Regions from separate parts of the Cereibacter sediminicola genome, predicted to be linked through region 3. Evidence: riboswitches for the same ligand, from Rfam matches in the RefSeq annotation. Region 3 holds a riboswitch; each other region holds the start of a gene.
The links. A riboswitch is a leader RNA that binds a small molecule or an ion and turns the genes downstream of it on or off. The one in region 3 is predicted to bind cobalamin.
Positions count from the first base shown of each region.

Region 1: it holds a riboswitch for cobalamin, as region 3 does, so the genes downstream of both, FG154_RS16515 (energy-coupling factor ABC transporter permease) here and FG154_RS18095 (DUF1636 family protein) in region 3, are expected to answer to the same signal.
Region 2: it holds a riboswitch for cobalamin, as region 3 does, so the genes downstream of both, bluB (5,6-dimethylbenzimidazole synthase) here and FG154_RS18095 (DUF1636 family protein) in region 3, are expected to answer to the same signal.
Region 4: it holds a riboswitch for cobalamin, as region 3 does, so the genes downstream of both, FG154_RS13465 (DUF4198 domain-containing protein) here and FG154_RS18095 (DUF1636 family protein) in region 3, are expected to answer to the same signal.

Region 1 covers NZ_VDEK01000031.1:16,516-21,285, reverse strand. The annotation lists gene FG154_RS16525 (cation:proton antiporter) at 1-860, opposite strand, end outside; gene FG154_RS16520 (universal stress protein) at 1,028-1,897, shown strand; cobalamin riboswitch at 2,006-2,212, shown strand; gene FG154_RS16515 (energy-coupling factor ABC transporter permease) at 2,277-2,954, shown strand; gene FG154_RS16510 (cobyrinic acid a,c-diamide synthase CobB) at 3,022-4,347, shown strand; gene FG154_RS16505 (MetQ/NlpA family ABC transporter substrate-binding protein) at 4,381-4,770, opposite strand, start outside.
Region 2 covers NZ_VDEK01000007.1:109,833-114,602, forward strand. The annotation lists gene csgH (curli-like amyloid fiber formation chaperone CsgH) at 1-402, opposite strand; gene FG154_RS07335 (curlin repeat-containing protein) at 399-743, opposite strand; gene FG154_RS21395 (hypothetical protein) at 808-1,479, opposite strand; cobalamin riboswitch at 1,495-1,673, shown strand; gene bluB (5,6-dimethylbenzimidazole synthase) at 1,719-2,411, shown strand; gene FG154_RS07350 (HAD-IC family P-type ATPase) at 2,455-4,770, opposite strand, start outside.
Region 3 covers NZ_VDEK01000041.1:18,432-23,201, forward strand. The annotation lists gene cobN (cobaltochelatase subunit CobN) at 1-1,631, opposite strand, end outside; gene cobW (cobalamin biosynthesis protein CobW) at 1,635-2,672, opposite strand; gene FG154_RS18095 (DUF1636 family protein) at 2,669-3,028, opposite strand; cobalamin riboswitch at 3,130-3,323, opposite strand; gene FG154_RS18100 (NnrS family protein) at 3,438-4,667, shown strand; gene cobO (cob(I)yrinic acid a,c-diamide adenosyltransferase) at 4,664-4,770, shown strand, end outside.
Region 4 covers NZ_VDEK01000020.1:24,922-29,691, reverse strand. The annotation lists gene FG154_RS13475 (cobyric acid synthase) at 1-1,334, shown strand, start outside; gene FG154_RS13470 (cysteine-rich small domain-containing protein) at 1,382-1,759, opposite strand; cobalamin riboswitch at 1,851-2,037, opposite strand; cobalamin riboswitch at 2,111-2,316, shown strand; gene FG154_RS13465 (DUF4198 domain-containing protein) at 2,457-3,296, shown strand; partial or broken gene FG154_RS13460 (transposase) at 3,214-3,414, opposite strand; gene FG154_RS13455 (polysaccharide biosynthesis/export family protein) at 3,928-4,770, shown strand, end outside.

The DNA of each region.
Region 1 (4,770 bases), on a different contig from region 3:
TCAAGCGTCGCGCCAAGCGCGATGAAGAAGAAGAGCAGCAGGAAGTCGCGCAGGGGCGCAAGCCGCGCCGCGATGGTCTCGCGGTAGGGGGTCGAGGCCAGCGCGACGCCGGCCAGCAGGCCGCCCACCTCCTTGCCCAGCCCCACCGCATCGCCGATCGCGGCGAACATCGCCGCCAGCGACAGGGCAAAGATCACCAGCAACTCGGGCGCCCGCGCCAGCCGCTCGGTCAGCGCATCGGCGGCGTAGCGCACGAAGAGCGCCACCGCCGCCACCAGCGCCACGCCCGAGGCCAGCACGCTCAGCACCGCGCCCCCGCCATGCCCCTCGCCCGCCGGGGCGCCGATGCCGATGGCCGACAGCACGATCATCGCGAGCACGACCACCAGATCCTGCACGATGAGGAAGCCAAGCGCCACCTGCCCGTGCAGCGCGTCGATCTCGCGCTTGTCCGACAGGAGCTTCACGATGATGATGGTCGAGGAAAAGGTCAGCGCGATGGCGACATAGAGGCTCTCGATCGCCCCCAGCCCGAGGGCCAGCCCGATCAGCCAGCCAAAGCCCGCGGTAAAGGCCACCTGCCCGAGGCCCGTCGTCACCGACACCGCGCCCAGCGACCGGATCAGCTTCACGTCGAGCTTGATCCCCACGAGGAACAAGAGCACCGCGATGCCCAGCTCGGACAGCAGGTCGATCTGCGCGTCCGAATGCACCACGTCCAGCGCCGACGGCCCGGCGATCAGCCCCACGGCGATGAAGCTCACGATCAGCGGCTGGCGCAGCAGCGTGCCCACAAGCCCGAGGCCCGCCGCCATCACCAGCAGCAGCGCCACCTCGGCAAAGGAGGTCATCCCTGTCATCGGCCGTCTCCCTGCCCGTTTCACCCCTCCCGTCTCTGGCCGTGCCGTCCCGGTCGGCGGGGTTTGGCCAAGTATGGCGATGTCCGCCGCGCATCAACCTGAGATGGATCAAGTCCGGCCGGTCCCGTTCATGCTGGAATGACCGGCGGAAACGGAGGGCGCCGCCATTGCGCACGATCATGATTGCCACGGACTTTTCCGAGCGTTCGGACCGCGCCCTGCGCCGCGCGGCGCTTCTGGCCCGCGCCACCGGCGCGCAGGTGCACCTTGTTCATGTCGTGGACGACGACCGCCCCCGCCGCATCGTCGAGCATGAAACGGGCGACGCGCGACGGCTGCTGCACGATCTGGGCCATTCGCTGCGCAGCCATGACGGGATCGGGTGCAGAACCTCGGTCGTGCTGGCCGACCCGTTCGCCGGCATCACCCGTGCCGCGTCCGAGGCCGGGGCCGACCTTCTGGTGATCGGCCCGCACCGCCGGAACCTGCTGCGCGACGCCTTCGCCGGCACGACGGCCGAGCGCGTGATCCGCACCGCGTCCTGTCCCGTCCTGATGGCGAACGGCCCGCCCGTCGGGCCGTGGCGACACCTCCTGCTGACCACCGATCTCTCCGAGGCCTCGCACGCGGCGCTGCGGCGCTTTGCGGATCTGAAGATCGGCGCGGGCGCGGCCCGGACGGTGCTGCATGTCTTCGACGCGCCGGCCCTGCGGCTTGCGATGGCCGAAACGCTGCCCGAGGATGCGCGCGGCGCCTATCTCGCCGATCAGCGCGCCGAGGCGATGGGACGGCTGACGGGGTTTCTGGCCTCGGCCGGGCTGTCGGACGCCGATCCGGTCGTGCGGCGCAGCGGCTCGCCCCCGGCGCACGAGATCCTCGCCGCGGCCGGGGAGGTCGGGGCGGATCTGCTCGTCCTATCGAGCGTCGGCAAGGGCAGGCTGGCGCGCGCGATCCTGGGCAGCGTGGCGGCGCAGGTCCTGGCCTCGGCCTCGGTCGATGTGCTGGTGGTGCCTCCGCCGGATCGGGACGGGTCCTGAGCGCGCCCCCCCAGCGCCGGGGATCGCCGCATTGGCCTTCCGCACCCACGCGATAGCGGGGCGCAAGCCCGGCCGCAGCCGCCGCATTGACGCGGGGGCCCCGATCTGTCACGCCATGCCATGACGGTTCCCGAGGGTCGCACGGCCCGAGGGATGAAAAGGGAACACGGTGAGGGGGAAACCCCGAGTCCGCGACTGCCCCCGCAACTGTGAGCGGCGAGCCGCCCCGACGGACACCACTGGCCGATGGCCGGGAAGGTTCGGGGACGGCCACGACCCGCGAGTCAGGAGACCTGCCGTCGGGCGCATCCGCGCCGCCACTGCCGGTACACCGGCCCAACCCCAAACGCCGTCGGGGATGACGGTCAGGAGGACGACAATGCATATCGAACCCGGTCTTGTGACCGGAGCCAAGGCCCTCGTGGGCTTTGCCACCGCCGCCGCCGCGGCCGGCGTGACGCTGAAATTCGCGTGGGACAGCCTGCGCGAAAAGGGCCTCGCCTCGCTCGCGGTGCGCAGCCTGATCGCGACCGCCGCGGTCTTTGCCTTCTTCGAGATCCTTCCGCACTATCCGGTCGGCGTCTCCGAGGTTCACCTGATCCTCGGCTCGACCCTGTTCCTGATCCTGGGCGCCGCGCCCGCGGCCATCGGGCTGGCGCTGGGTCTCCTGATCCAGGGGCTGCTGTTCGCGCCCTTCGACCTGCCGCAATACGGCATGAACGTCACCACGCTTCTGGTGCCGCTCTTTGCCGTGCAGGCGCTGGCCCGGCGGATCATCGCGCCGCACACGCCCTATGTCGATCTCGACTACCGGCAGGCGCTGGCCCTCTCGACCGCCTATCAGGGCGGCGTGGTGGCCTGGGTGGCGTTCTGGGCCTTCCTCGGCCAGGGGTTCGGGGCCGAGAACATGACCTCGATCCTCGCCTTCGGCAGCGCCTACATGCTGGTGGTGCTGATCGAGCCGCTGGCCGATCTGGCGGTGCTCGCCGGCGCCAAGTCTCTGCGTGGCCTCGCAGGCTCCGGCCTCTTCACCCACCGGCTGCATCACGCGGCCTGAGGCCGCCTCCGCCGCGCCCGGATCGCGGGCGCGGCGGTCGCCGCTGCGATCTCAAGGGACAATCCCCATGCGGGACGAGACTGCCCCCTCCTCGTCGGCCCTGCCGCCCGGCCTGATGATCGCCGCCCCCGGTTCGGGCGCGGGCAAGACCACGGTCACGCTGGGTCTGTTGCGCGCCTTCCGCGACGAGGGGCTTTCGGTTCAGCCTTACAAGAACGGCCCCGACTACATCGACCCGGCCTTTCACCGCGTCGCCGCGGGCCGGCTGTCCTGCAATCTCGACGGCTGGTCGATGGGCCCCCCCCTGATCGCCGCGCTGATCCGTCAGGCCGCGGGCGCGGATCTGGCGCTGGCCGAGGCGTCGATGGGCCTTTTCGACGGCACCTCGGCCGCGGGCGCCGCGGGCAACGGCTCGGGGGCCGGGATGGCCCGGCGTCTCGGCTGGCCGGTGGTGCTGGTCCTCGACGTGCGCGCCCAGGCGCAATCGGCCGCCGCCACGGCGCTCGGCTTTGCCCACCATCCCGACGCGCCGCCGCTGGCCGGCGTGATCCTGAACCACATCGCAAGCCCCCGCCACGCGACGCTGATCCGGCGCGAGATGGCGCGGCTCGGCCTGACCGTCCTCGGCGCGCTGCCCCGGCGCCCCGACCTCGCCCTGCCCGAGCGGCACCTCGGGCTGGTGCAGGCGGGCGAGCATCCCGACCTCGACGGCGCCATCGCGGGCTTTGCCGCGCTCCTGCGCGAGAACGCCGATCTGGGCGCGATCCGCGCCGCGGCCCGCCCCACGCTCGCGGCCGATCCGGGCCCCCTGCCCCGCCCGCCCGCGCAGCGGATCGCGCTGGCGCAGGACATGGCCTTCGCCTTCACCTATCCGCACCTGATCGCGGGCTGGCGCGCGGCCGGGGCCGAGATCCTGCCCTTCTCGCCGCTGGCCGACGAGCCCCCCCCCGACGCCGATCTGGTCTGGCTGCCCGGCGGCTACCCCGAGCTTCACGCCGGCCGCCTCGCCGCCGCCACGACCTTCCGCGCGGGCCTTTGCCGTCATGCCGAGACGCGCCCGGTGCATGGCGAATGCGGTGGCTACATGGTGCTGGGCGAGGCTCTGGTGGATGCGCAGGGCCACCGCCACGCGATGACGGGCCTTCTGGGCCTCGTCACCAGCTTCGAGCGGCGGCGGCTGCATCTGGGCTACCGCCGGGCCGAGCTGCTGGCGCCGATGCCGGGGCATGAGGCCGGCGCGGCGCTGCGCGGCCACGAGTTCCACTATTCCACGATCCTCGAACAGCCCGACGCGCCGCTCGCGCGCGTCACCGACGCCGAGGGCAATCCGGTGCCCGAGACCGGCTCGCGCCGCGGCCTCGTCACCGGCTCGTTCTTCCACCTCGTCGCCTGATCGGGCGGGGCCCCGAAGGCCCCGCCGGCCGCTTCACCAGGAGGTGATGACCGAGCCCTGATACTTCTCGTCGATGAAGGCCTTCAGCTCGGGCGAGTGATAGGCCTCGACCAGCGCCTTCACCCAGGGCTGTTCCTGATCGCCGTTCCGCACCACGATGATGTTGACGTAGGGGTTGTCGGCCTTCTCGCTCGCGATCGCGTCGGTCTTGGGGTTCAGCCCCGAGGCGAGCGCGTAGTTCGTGTTGATCAGCGCCGCATCCAGATCGGCGAGCGACCGCGGCAGCTGCGCCGCGTCCAGCTCCCGGAACTTGATCCCCTTGGGGTTCTCGCTCACATCGAGAACCGTGGGGGTAAGGCCCGTGTCCTCGGCCAGGGTGATCTGCCCCAGATCCTGCAGGACCAGCAGCGCCCGGCCGCCGTT
Region 2 (4,770 bases), on a different contig from region 3:
TCAGGAGGTGAATTGGCACAGTTCCCGGCCATTCGAACGGATCGACAGGCGTGCCTGAACCGTGCCTGCCCGTCCGGCCATGACCTGAACGCGGCTCAGGACGCTTTGCCTGTGCGGCTCGAGCACGAAGCGCCCCCGCTGAACCGTATTCGAGACGCCGCCCGCCCCGCGCGACGACACGGTGAGATCATACTCCCCCTCAACCCGCCGCGCCGCCCAGGCGAGCCCCGCATATTCCGTCAGGCCGCCGTTCGACGTGATGCGGATCTCGCACCGGATCCCGTCGCCCGCCGCTCCGCCCGACGGTTGCTCCTCACCCTGCACGGCGCCGCACAGGGACAGGATCGCGGCGCCCGAGGCCAGCAGCCGCCGCCCCGCCGCAGGACCGAACCTCAGGGTCATTTCGGCACCGTCTCGAATTCGACGGTGACGCTCGATCGTGCGTTGCCCCCCGTGCGGGTCTCGGTCCCCGCGGCTTGCTGGTAGCGGCTTGAGACCTGAAGCCCGGCAAAGCCCTGGAAATCGCCCTGCTGGGTGATGTTGCGGACATGTCCGTCGCCGCTTTGAACGCTGATCGCGACATTGCCCTTGCCGCTTTGCGAGATGGTGGAACTGTTGTTCGACCCGATCTGTGTGGTCGAGGCGCGGTTGCCCCATGACCTGTCGCTCAACGGCATCTCCTGCGCGGCGAGGAGCGCAGGTGTCAGGATCAGGGCAGACGTCATCATCATGGATCTAAGCATGGCATTTCCCCGTTCAGGAATGAGGTTTGCGACGGCCCCTTCCGGGGCCGCCGGCTGCTCATGTTCAGTCATGCTGATCCGTGATCGACACGTTGCCCACGCCCGACTGATAAGTCTCGGACATATGGCCCCGGACGCCGGACTGGTTCGTCATCGACCCGTTGCCGATGCCGATCTGGCCGGTGAACGAGTTGTTGCCGATGCCGCGCTGCATCGTTTCGGACAGGTTGCCGATGCCGCGCTGCATCGTCGTGCTGGAGTTACCGATCCCGAGCTGACCCGTGTAGGAGCGGTTCCAGTCTCCGCCCTGCGAGGTCATCGACCCATTGAAGGATCCCAGCTGCTCGGTGACCGACAGGTTTCCCGCACCGGCGGCACCAACGGCGAGAAGGCTCAGAGCAACGGCCGAAAGGAAGAGCGTTTTCATTTTCAATCCCCTTGTGAAAAATCCGATCTCTCTGATCGGCAAGGGGATGCTCTCACCCTGGCCGAGTCGGCGGGGATGGGAAAGCGTCATCCGATCCGGCGCGACAACCGGATCGGCGGTGCAGATGTCGTCGGTTGGCGGTGTCTGCGCCTCTGACAGGTACAGATGCACCGGAAGTTGCCGCGTCCGCCACGGCCTGGCCGCTGCGGATCGCAGACGCCGGATGGCGGGCAGGGCAAACGCGGCCTGCCGTCCGCCGGATGCGCGCTCGGCAGGTGCGGCGCCGGGCCTGTCCGGGGCAGGTTGCACTTCCGCTTCCGATCTGGTCTCAGCGGTGCGTCAGGTGCCGCCCGCGGGCGGAGAATCGGGAAGCCGGTGCAAGTCCGGCGCGGGCCCGCCGCTGTAACGGGGATGCTTCGGGCAGGAGGCCACCGGTTCGCCGGGAAGGCGCCCGAGGGCAGGTGAACCGGAGCCAGAAGACCGGCCTGACAAAGAGGTTCCTGCCGCGTGGACGGCGGCGGGATCGTCATGACCAGAGGATCCGATCCATGTCGGCATCGACCCTTCCGCAACCCCTTCCCGCCCGCCGCTTCACCGAAGCCGAGCGCCAGGCCCTCCACGACATCATCGCCGAGCGCCGCGACGTCCGGGACGAGTTCCTGCCCGATCCGGTGGATCCGGCGGCCCTCCGCCGCGTGCTCGAGGCGGCGCATCTCGCGCCCTCGGTCGGCTTCATGCAGCCGTGGAACTTCATCCTGATCCGCGACGCCGCCCGCCGCGCCGAAGTGCACGCCGCCTTCCGCCGCGCCAACGACGAGGCCGCCGAGCTGTTCCCGGAGGACAAGCGCGACACCTACCGCTCGCTCAAGCTCGAGGGGATCCTCAAGGCGCCGCTGAACATCTGCGTGACCTGCGACCGCAACCGCTGCGGAGAGGTGGTGCTCGGGCGCACCCACAATCCCGAGATGGACCTCTATTCCACGGTCTGCGCGGTTCAGAACCTGTGGCTGGCGGCGCGGGCCGAGGGGCTGGGGGTCGGCTGGGTCAGCATCTACCGCGAGGAGGAGCTTCGCTCCATCCTCGGCATCCCCGAGGCGGTGAAGATCGTGGCCTATCTCTGCGTGGGCCATGTGGATCGCTTCTATGCCGCACCCGAGCTTGCGCTCAAGGGCTGGCGCCAGCGGCTGCCACTGGACGATCTGCTGATGGAGGAAGGCTGGCAGGCCGACCGCGCGCTCTGAAGGGCTGCCGCCGGCCGATCCCTCGGCCGGCGGTCGTGAGGCGTCACGCTGTCCTGCGGCTGTCGCTCCGGGTGAGGCCGAGCCGGATCTGCTTCTCGATCTCGATCAGGGCGAAGAACACCGCGCCCATGGCGACGACCAGGAGGCCGTCGGCGGTCGGAACCGCCTCGGTGCCGAGGAGGCGCTGCAGGAACGGCACATAGGTGACGGCCAGCTGCGCCGCCGTTACTGTGGCGACAACGATCCAGACCACGCGCGTTCCCCGCACCGCGGCCCATGTCAGCGAGGTGCCGTGGATGTTGCGGATGAAGAAGAGATGGAAGATCTCGAGCACCACGAGCGTGTTCATCGCCATCGTCTGCGCCAGGGCGAGCGGATAGCCGCGGTCGATGGCATAGCTGAAGATGCCGAACACCGCGGCAAGGAACAGGAAGGCCACCAGCACCACATGCCAGACCAGTCCGCCCGTCAGGATCGGCATGTCGCGCCGCCGGGGCGGGCGGGACATCGTCCCGGCCTCGGTGGGCTCGAAGGCCAGCGCAAGCCCCAGAGTGACCGCGGTGATCAGGTTGATCCAGAGGATCTGGACCGCCGTCACCGGCAGGGCGAGGCCGGCCAGCACCGCCAGAACCACCACGAGCGACTCGCCCGCGTTGGTGGGCAGGGTCCAGCTGATCACCTTCCTGAGATTGTCATAGACCGTGCGGCCTTCGCGCACGGCTGCGGCGATCGAGGCGAAGTTGTCGTCGGCCAGCACGAGATCGGCGGCTTCCTTGGCCGCCTCCGAGCCCTTCTGGCCCATCGCGATGCCCGCGTCGGCGCGCTTGAGGGCGGGCGCGTCGTTGACCCCGTCGCCCGTCATGGCGACCGACAGACCCGAGGCCTGCAGCGCGGTCACTAGGCGCAGCTTGTGCTCGGGGCTGGTGCGGGCAAAGACATCCACGCTCACCACCTCGAGGGCCAGTTGCGCCTCGTCGAGCCGGTCGAGATCGGCGCCCGTCAGAACCCGCGAGGGGTTGGCCAGCCCGATCCGGGCTGCGATGGCCGCGGCGGTGCCGGCGTGGTCCCCCGTGATCATCTTGACCCGGATCCCGGCCGCAAGACAGTCGGCCACGGCGGTGATCGCCTCGGGGCGCGGCGGGTCGATCAGCCCCACGAGGCCCAGGAACTCCAGCCCGCCCTCGAGGTCTCGGGGGTCGATTGCATCCCCCGTCGCCGGCCGCTCGGCGAGGGCCAGCACCCGCAGACCCTGATGCGCCATCGCCTCGGCGCGCGCGTGCCAATGGTCGAGCGCGATGCCCTTGCACATGCGCAGAACACGCTCGGGCGCGCCCTTCACATGGATCAGGCGGGCGCCGTCCTCTTCGGTCAGGACCGCCATGAAGCGGTGCCGCGAGTCGAAGGGGATGGCGTCGTGCCGCACGGGGTCCGGCGCGGCGTCCGCGGCCTTGCGGGCAAAGGCGAGAAGGGCGCCTTCCATCGGATCGCCCTCGACATGCCACACCCCGTCGCGGAGCGCGAGGGCCGCGTCGTTGCACAACCGCGCCGCGCGGGCGAGGCGGGCGAGGTCCCCCTCGGGCGTGATGCGGCCCTCGGGCGCGTACCCCTCACCAGAGATGGCGAACGCCCCGTCGGGTGTCTCGGCGGCGGCGACCACCATCTCGTTTCGGGTGAGCGTTCCCGTCTTGTCGGTGCAGATCACCGAGACCGACCCGATGGCCTCGATCGCGGGCAGGCGGCGGACGATGGCGTTGCGCCGCGCCATCGACTGCACGCCCACGGCCAGCGTGATCGTCATGACCGCCGGCAGGCCCTCGGGGATCGCGGCGACCGCCACGCCCACCACGACCATGAACATCTCGCCAAAGTCACGGTGCCCGACGAAATACCCGTAAAGCAGCAGCAGGGCCGCCGCGATCAGGATCAGGAACGACAGCCAGCGTGCAAAGTGGTCCATCTGCGCCACGAGCGGGGTGGTCAGCGTCTCGACCCCCGCGAGCAGCTTGCCGATCCGGCCGATCTCGGTCGCGCGGCCGGTGGCCACCACCAGCCCGGTGGCGGTGCCACTGGTGACCAGCGTTCCCGACCAGAGCATCGAGCGCCTGTCGCCCAGTGCGGCCTCCGGTGCAACGGGCCCGGTCTCCTTGGCGACGGGAACGGACTCCCCCGTCAGGATCGCTTCCTGCGCGGCCAGCCCATGCGCCCTGAGAACCCTCAGGTCGGCGGGAACCTTGTCGCCCGCCTCGAGCAGCACGATGTCGCCCGGCACCAGCGCCGCGCCATCGACCGTCTGCCGCACCCCGTCCCGCAGGACGGTCGCATGAGGAGCGAGCATGCCGCGGATCGCGGCCATCGCCGC
Region 3 (4,770 bases):
GCGTCCGACAGCGCCACCGCCTTGCCCGGCAGCCATTCGAGCGTGCCGTGCGCGCCCATGTGGATCAGCGCATGAAGACCTTGCGCGCGCAGCCAGAGGTAGAAGGCCACATAGGCGTGCCGCGGCACACGGGCGAGATCGTGGTAATCGGAATCCCGCGCCGCCACCTCGCCCCGCTCGGGTTGCAGCGCGAGCAGGAGGTGCCCGCGGCGCAGGGCCGCGAAGCGGAAGGCGCCGTCGCGGCAGTCGGGATCGGCCTCGGGCGGGCCCCACGCTTCACGAAGCGCGTGTTGCAGGGGATCGGGCAGGGTTGCGAGCGCGGCCTCGTAGGCGGCGAGCGGCCAGCTCTGCCGCTCGGTCAGCAGCGCTTCGGCGAGGCCCTCGCCGGAGGCTGTCGAATAGCCCGCCGCGGCCAGCGTGCCCGCCAGCGCCTCGGCCGAGGCCAGCGCATCGAGGCCCACGGCATGGGCGATCTGGTCGGGCCGGCCGGGATAGGTCGAGAGGACGAGGGCCAGGCGCCGCTCGGGCGCGGGCGTTCGGGCCAGCCGGTGCCAGGCCGCCACACGGTCGGCCACGGCCGCCACGCGGGCGGGGTCGGCGCGGTGGGCGAAACGGGAATATTGCAGGTCCGGGCAGCGTTTGCCGGGCGACTTGAAACTGACGGCGCCCGCGAAGATCCGCCCGTCCACCTCGGGCAGCACCACATGCATGGCGAGATCGGCGGGCGAGAGGCCACGCTCGGCCGCCGCCCAGTCGCGCCGCCGCGCGGTCGAGAGAGCGACCTGAAACACCGGGCAGCCGGGGCCGTCGAGCGGCGAGCCCTCGGAGCCCTTGGCCGAGAAGGCGGTGGCATTGACGATGGCCGCGGGACCGAGGCGGGCGAGTGCGGCGGCGATCCAGTCGGGCGCGCCCGGCGCCTTCAGCGAGGGGGCGAAGAGGCCGAAGGCGCGGAACCCCCGTTCGCGAAGCGCGAAGATCAGCGCGTCCACGGGGCCCGTGTCGGCGGCGGTCAGGTAACTGCGGTAGAAGGTGACGACGACGGCCGGCGCGCCTTGGGCCTCGGGCTCGGGGATGACGCCGCGGGCGGGATCATACCAGCCCATGTCGGGCATCCGCTTCTCACCCGGCACGGGGCCCGCATAGAGCCCCGCCGCCAGCGCCAGTTGCGCCAGCGCCGCCTGCGCGGCCACGGCCCCGCCCGCGTCGCAGAGCGCCGACAGCCGCCGCAGCGTCGAGACGGGAAGGGTCGAAAGCGCGTCGAGCGCCGGATCCTCGCGCCCGTCCGCGGGCAGGACCGCCAGCGCGATCCCGCGGCGCCGGCAGAGATCCTGCACCTCGGCCAGCCCGTAGCTCCAGTAGCTCTCTCCGCCGATCAGCCGGATCAGGATCGCCTTGGCATGGGCCAGAACCGTCTCGGCATAGGTATCGATGGAGAGGGGATGGCGCAGCGCCACGAGGTTCAGAAGCCGGGTGGAGGGCAGCCCTCCGTTCGCCCGGTGCCAGCCCGCCGCGAAGGCCCCGAGATCGCTGTCGGAGAAGGACAGGACCACCAGATCCGCGGGTGTCTGGCCGGGATCGAACGGGGTCGCGGTCTCCTCGAGCCCGTGGCTTTCGCGGAAGACGACATGCATGGCTCAGCCGATCCGCGCCAGAAGATCCTGCCGGATCGCGGCCTCGTCGAGATCGCCACGCTCGGCGATGACGACGAGGCGGCTTTGCCGCGCGCCGCTCCAGGGCCGGTCGAACTGGTGGCGGACGCGCGCGCCCACCGCCTGCACCAGAAGCCGCATCGGCTTGCCCGCGACCGCCACATGGCCCTTCACGCGGAGGACGTTGCGCTCGGTCGCCAGCGCCCGGATCGCCTCGGCCAGCCGCTCGGGGTCGGCGATCTCGGGCAGATCGACCACGGTCGAGGCGAAATCGTCGTGCTCATGATCGTCGGCCCCGTCGTGGTGCGAGGGGCGGGCATCAAGATCATCCTCGGCCGCGGCATGAAGCCCCAGGATGACCCTGGGATCGACCGCGCCTTCGGTCACGGACAGGATCGGAACCGGGCGCGGCGCCTCGGCCTCGACCACGGCGCGGGCCGCGGCAAGGCCCGCCTCGCCGGCCAGATCGGCCTTTGTCAGAAGCACGAGGTCGGCGCAGGCGAGCTGATCCTCGAACACCTCCGAGAGCGGGGTCTCGTGATCGGCGCCCTCGGCCTGTGCCTGCGCCGCCACCGCCTCGGCGTCGGGGGCGAAACGGCCCGCGGCGACGGCCTCGGCATCGGCGAGCGCGATCACGCCATCGACCGTGATGCGCGAGCGGATGGCCGGCCAGTCGAAGGCCTTCAGGAGCGGCTTCGGCAGCGCAAGGCCCGAGGTTTCGATCAGGATGTGATCGGGGCGCCTGGGCAGCGCCATCAGCGCCTCGATGGTGGGGATGAACTCGTCGGCCACGGTGCAGCAGAGGCAGCCGTTCGCCAGTTCCACGATCGCCTCGTCGGGGCAGTTCTCGTCGGCGCAGGCGCGGATCAGGTCGCCATCGACGCCCATCGTGCCGAACTCGTTGACCAGGACGGCAAGGCGGCGCCCGCCCGGGTTCTGCATCAGGTGCCGGATCAGCGTGGTCTTTCCGGCGCCGAGGAAGCCCGTGATCACCGTGACGGGGATCTTGGCAAGGTCGGTCATGGCATCTCTCCGATGGGGGGAAGGCGGGCAAGCGACTGCTTGCGGAAGATCTCGGGCCGCTCGCGCCAGGGCACGACGCCGTCGGGGGCGCCCGCATAGGCGGCGGCGCCTTCGAGGATCGCGGGCGCGTCGGACTCCGCAAGGCGGCCGTAGACATAGCTCCAGCGGCCGGGGGCCGACAAAGCCACGGCGCAGCCCTGCGAGCAGGCGGAGAGGCATTCGACCGGCCGGACGGTGATGCCCTGGGGGGCATCGGCGGCGAGCGCGGCATGAAGCCGCAGGCCAGGCGTGGCCTCGCCCTCGGCCACGGGCTGTCCCGCGCGGCAGGTGGTGCAGACGTGCAGCGTCACGGTCATCGGCCGTCCCTTGTCCTGCGGCGGAAAGGGGGCCCGATCCAGGGGAGGGAGGCGGCACAAGGCGGCACCTCGGTCCACCGGCCGCGGAACACCCCGTCCGCCCGTAAGTCTCAGCGCTGGCAGGTCTCCCGGCTTGCGGATGTGGGGCCTTGCGGTCCCGCGGCGGTCCGCCTTCCCGGCCTTGCGGCCAGTGGCATGGACAACCTCTCCGGTCACGGTCGCGGGGGCGGCTGCCTCTGGGCATTCCCTCTTCGCCTGTCGCTTGCGGACAGGAACCAGCGCGGCGGCAGTGGTGAGCGAAAGGGCCGCCCTTGTCAAGCCGACGCGGAGGGCCGGGACGAGAGGACGCGGGACGGCTTCACAAGCCGCGCCGGGCGCGGCAGAAGGGCGGACGAAAAGGACGCACCCCATGACGCGACTGCATGATCTCTGGCTGGCGCCGCACCGTCCGCTCTTTCTGGGCGCGGGGCTCTGGGCGCTTGCGGGGCTGGTCTGGTGGCAGTGGGGAGAGGCTCTGGGCCTTGCCGCGCCGGTTCTGGGCACGTGGGGCCTCTGGCACGGGCACGAGATGCTCTTCGGGCTCGGCTCGGCGGCGGTCGGCGGCTATTTCCTGACCGCGGCGCAAGGCTGGCGCGGGTCGGACCCGCTGTCGGGGCGGCCGCTGATGGCGCTGGTCGCGCTCTGGCTGCTCGCGCGCGTCGCGCTGGTGCTGGCGGGGCTCTGGCCCGAGGCGCCGCTCTGGCTGATCCAGCCCGCGGCTTGCGCCTATTTCCTTGCGCTGGCCGGGATTCTGGTGCGCGAGGCGGTGCTGGCCGGCCGCTGGACCAAGATCGGCTTCGGGGCAGGGGTCCTGGCCTACGGGCTGGCCGAGACGCTCTATCTGCGGGCCGCGCTCACGGATGGTTTGCCCGACGCGGCCACCATGGTGCGCGTGGGCTGGATGTTCTTCGCGATCAAGATCTCGATCATCGGTGGGCGGATGGTGCCGGCCTTCACGCTGAACTGGCTGCGGCAGGTGGAAAGCCCCGTGCCTGACCCCGCACCGCGACCCGCCCTCGGCTGGTGCGCGCTGGGGTTGCTCTGGCTTGCGCTGGCGCTGACCTTCCTGGGCGAGGAGACAGTCTCGGCCCTCTGCCTCGTCGGCGCGGGGATCGCGCAGGGCCTGCGCCTTGCGGGCTGGCGCGGCTGGCGGGGGCGGGCGAACCGGCTTCTGCTGCTCCTCCACATCACCTTCGGCTGGCTGGCGGCGGGGCTCATCCTCGTGGGACTTGCGCGGCTGAACCTGGTGCCCATCGCCGAGATGGACGCGCTGCACGCGCTGACCATGGGGGCGATGTCGGGAATGATCCTCTCACTGGCCTCTCGGGCCGCAGCCCCCCGCGACGGAGGCCCGCTGCGCGCGCGGCCGACGATGCTTCTGGCCTTCGCGCTGGTCTGGGCCGCGGCGCTCCTGCGCCTCTGGGCGCCGCTGATCGCCGGCTTCGACGCCGTCCCGGTGGCCGCGATCCTCTGGTGCGCGGGCTGGATTTCCTTTCTCGCGGGCTACCTGCCCACCGTCGTCGGGCCGCTTGCCCGACCCGTCTTCTCCGGCCCGCGCGCGGCAGCGCCGCAGGTCGTCCAGATCAGGATGCCAAGATGACCGACATGAACCAGCGCCACGCCGAGAAGAAGGCCCGCATCAAGGAAGCGCGCGATCGGATGATGGCCGACAAGACGGGCGAGAAGGGCCTGATCATCGTCCA
Region 4 (4,770 bases), on a different contig from region 3:
AGAACATGTCGAACAACGCCGCGGTGACCGTGGACGGAGGCGAGATCGGCCGGGCGCAGGCGCTGCAGGCCCGCGCGGCGGGGCTGGCGCCCGTCACCGACATGAACCCGGTGCTGCTGAAGCCCGACAGCGACGTGACCGCGCAGCTGGTGGTGCAGGGCCGGGTCGAGGGGCGGCTTTCCGCGGCCGACTACCAGCTGCTGAAGCTCGCCCTGTTGCCGCGGGTGGTGGACAGCCTCAACCGGCTCTGCGAGGGCCGCGATCTGGTGCTGATCGAGGGCGCGGGCAGCGGGGCCGAGCGCTATCTGCGCCCGCAGGACATCTCGAACATGGGGCTGGCCTGCGCGGCGGACCTGCCCGCGGTGCTGCTGGCCGACGACTCGCGCGGCGGAGTGACGGCGGCGGTGCTGGGGCATCATCTCCTGTGGACCGCGGCCGAGCGGGCGCGGGTGGCAGCGGTGATCGTGAACAAGTTCCGCGGCGATCCGGCGATCTTCGCACCCGCCGCCGACGATATCCGGCAGGCGACCGGCTGGCCGGTGCTGGGCCTCGTGCGCTGGTCCGAGGCCGCCCGCGCCCTTCCGGCCGAGGATTCGCTGGCGCTGGATCAGATGCGGCAGCCCGGCCGCGGTCTGGTGATCGCGGTGCCCGAGATCCCGCGGCTGGCCAATGCCTGCGACCTCGACCCGCTGGCGGCCGAGCCGGGGGTGGATCTGCGCTGGGTGCGCCCCGGCCATCCGCTGCCCGCCGAGGCCGCCGTGGTGGTCCTGCCCGGCGCGAAATCCACGCGCGCCGCGCTGGAAGCCTTGCGGGCCGAGGGCTGGGACATCGACATCCGCGCACATGTCCGACGCGGCGGCCGGGTGGTGGGGATCTGCGCAGGCTTCCAGATGCTGGGGCGGCGCGTCGCGGACCCCGACGGGATCGAGGGCCCGCCGGGCGAGACCGAGGGCCTGGGCCTGCTGGACATCGATACCGTGATCGGCCCGGCCAAGCGGCTTTGCGAGGTCAGCGCGACGGATGCGATCAGCGGAACGCAGGTGAGTGGCTACGAGATGCACATGGGGGTGACGACCGGCGCAGGCCTCGCCCGCCCGTGGCTATGCCCGGACGGCCGACCCGAGGGCGCGCTGTCGCCGGACGGCCGGGTGATGGGCAGCTACCTGCACGGCATCTTCGGCGCGGGGGCCTTCCGCGCCCGGTGGCTTCAGGCCATGGGCGGCGCCGGATCGGCCGGGGACCACGCCGCGCGGATCGAGACCGCGCTTGATCGGCTGGCCGACGGGATCGAGGCGGACCTCGATCTCGATGCGCTGCTGAGGCTGGCGCGCTAGGCCGCCGGGGCGCTTCGGCCGCGGTATACCCGGCGCACCTCGCGGCGTCAGCCCTCGCGGTGGCGGCGATGCGCCTCGGCCACGGCCTCGGTCGCACCCTCGGCCGGGCGGGGCCGCGGCGTCGGCGGGTCGGTCTGCGGCCGGCCCGACCAGGGCTGCGGAAACTCCAGCCACTTCTGGATGAAGTTCCACGACTGCTGGTAGCCGTCGTGCGGCAGGGTGCAGGCCGAGCAGTCCTTGCGCACCAGCCCGTTGCGGTCGGTGTAGGTCTCATACGGCCCGGGGCAGTCGTAGGCGATCAGCGGGCAATAGCAGAACAGGCAGTTGAACGCGCGCTTCACGCCCGGATGGCAGGGCAGGAACGGGCAGTCGCGGTTGGTGAAGCCCTTGAAGGCCTCGTTCAGGGTGGTGTCTTTCGGCTCCATGGCCACTCCTTCGGTCGCTTGACCGGAAGGCGGAATGGTGGCTGATCCCGGCGCGAGCGCACAGGCCCATGCCTCCGGGCCCGCCGCCCGGGATGGTCGTCAAGGCCCGGCAGGTCTCCTGGCTTGCGGCTCGGACGCCGGCTGCCCCTTCCCGGCCCGAGGGCCAGTGGCATGGCAGACGGCTCGCCGCTCACAGTTGCGGGGGCAGCGCCGGAGTTGCACCGGCTTCCCTCTTCGCCCGCGGGATCACCGCGGGAACCAGGGCACCGCGACGATGCGGCGGGGGGCCGCCGGTGTCAACCGCCCCCGCGGCGCCTCGCTTTCCGGTTGACAGGCGGCACGGGGCTCTGGGAAGACAGGCGCGTGATCGGTTCCCCCGGGCGTCCAGGCGTCCGGGGATTAAAAGGGAACGCGGTGCGCCCCAGAGGGGCAAGACCGCGGCTGCCCCCGCAACTGTGAGCGGTGAGCGACGCCGAAGATGCCACTGGGAGTTCCCGGGAAGGCCGGCCGAGCAGAGACCCGCGAGCCAGGAGACCTGCCGATCACCCGCCGGCCCCGGCCGCGCGGCTTCGACCGGACGCCGGGGTGCGCGTCTGGCCCGGGCGGGTCCGCGAGCGCACGCCCGAGCCTTCTCATCCCGTTCGTCCTTTCTCCCGCGCGGCCCTCTCCGGCCGCCCCTGATGAAAGGCAACGACCCATGATATTCCACGCCAACATGATGGCGGCGGCCCGCGCGCTTAGCCTTGCGCCGCGCCCCACGCCCGCGGCGCTGCAGCTCTGCGACATCCCCGTCGCGCGCATGGAGCAGCCGGGCACCTTGACCGTCCGGCTGGCGCGCGGAGTGCCCATGTCGGGCGGGGCCGTCTTCGACATGGCCGCGCCGCGCGCCGTCTTCCTGGTCCATCGCGGCACCCGCACCGACCTGCGCCCGCGCCTGTCCCCCTGCATCGCGCGGGGTGCCCTGAACGAGGCGATGGCTTGGGAAACGACGCTCGCCCTTGATCAGCCGGGCGATCACCTGCTGGTCGCGGTGCCCGAGCCACCCTGGGACGCCGACGCACGGGTTCATGTGCAACAGATCGCCACGGCCCGCGTCCGGCTCGGGCCTTCAGGGAGCGACTGGGCGACGCCTCTCGGGCTTGCGGCCGAGATCGTTCCGGATCCGGGCGCGAGCGATCTGGCGCCCGGGGGCATGCTTACGGGGAGGGTGCTGGCGGAAGGGCGTCCCGTTCCCTGCGCGGCGCTGGAGATCGAGTGCGTTCAGGCCGACGCGCTGGCCGGTCGAGGGATGCCGGGTGGCGGTTGGATTCTGGCGACTGCCGACCAATCCGGGTGCTTTCGGGTGCGCCTCCCGCACGCCGGCCTATGGGCTGTCGCCGCGCGAGGCGTCGGCGCCAAGCAATGGCATGCCACCCGGCCACTGCGTCAGGATGCCGTGCTCTGGGTGCGGGTCACCAACGCTTCCAGCGATTGTAGAGGGTCTTCGCCGGCCCGTACTCCCTGGGTGCGTCGCACCACCGCAAACCATTGCGATTGATGAAGATTATGCCGCTCAGGACGCGCCGGTCGTCGACACGGGGCTTGCCATGGCTCTTGGGAAGGAACGGCTTCAGGCGCTCCATTTGCGCCTCGGACAGCCAGTAGAGGTTGCTCATCGGTCAGGTCTCCTTGCGAGGCCTGAATCACGCGATCCCCACGAAATCAATGGGTCTGGAGCCTAGGCACGACCAAGCCGAATTCGCCCAGATGGGCGGCACCAAAAGCCGCGCCGCATGATCAGGCCGCGTCACCCAAAATCCGCCATAACTCGTCGGAGGGCGGTCACATCATCAACGCCGGGCCTATGCCTTATTGGGGCCCGGAAGGCGCGCAGGATAGGTCCATCCGGGCCGTCTCCTGTGTCTTTCGGCGGATTGGCCTGTCGACATTGCCGATGGCGGGATGAGGGAAGGCTCATGCCTTACCGTCGAATATTCTCATTCTAATGGTGTAGGTAGGTGAAGCGGATGAAGCGGGATGCCGACCCATGGCCCCTGTTCCTTCCAAAAGACAAGTTCTCGCCCGGACCTTGCCTGCTATCCTGCAAATGACCTTACCGGGTCCGGCGATTCGAGAAATTTTCTGTAATGAATTATCGAAATGAAGGACCAATACGGTTGGAAATCATGTTGCGTCTATTCATTTTCCTCTTCCTGGCTGCAATTCCCGGTACGCTTGCAGCGGAAAGCAAGAACGATTACCGCATCAATATCGGCGATCAGATCGAGATAGACGTTCTTGACGATTCCGAAGCCTCTCAGAAATACACGGTGGGCAGCGACGGAGCGATCCAGCTTCCGCTGATCGGCGGCTTCCGTATCGCGGATCTCACGACGGACGAGGCCCGCACGCGGCTGCACGAGGCTTTCGTCTCGAGCGAGATCTACATCAACCCGACGCTCGCCGTTTCGGTCGCGGCCTTCCGCCCGGTCTTCGTGCTCGGCGACGTGCGCAAGCCCGGCAACTACGACTTCCACCCGTTCCTGACGGCCGAACAGGCCATGGGCCTCGCGGGCGGCGCCATGCTCTCCTACGAGAACGAGGAGGCACGGGTGCTGGAGAAGCGCAAGCTCTCGCAGCAACTCGAGCTGGTGAAGACCGATCTTGCCCGGATTGCGGCTCGAGCGGCGCGGTTGCAGGCGCAGCTCAAGAACCAGGAGGCGATCGAGTGGACCCTGGTTCCGCAGGAGTTGCGCAGCATCATCAGGCGCGAGGACTTCGAGGAGCTGAAGCCGAACGAGGACAAGATCATGTCGCTCGAACGGACCAATTTCCGCGTCCAGCGCTCGCTTCTGGCCAATGCCGAGGTCGAGGTCGAGGAGCAGCTCCGCCTTCTGTCGGATCGCGAGCGTGTCCAGCTGGATGCGCTTGACTATGACCGCCAGGATCTGTCGCGCAAGCGCGAGATGGCGCATGGCGGCCTCATCACCAGTTCGGCGCTGTCGCAGCTCGAGCGGGCGGCCAAGGCGGGT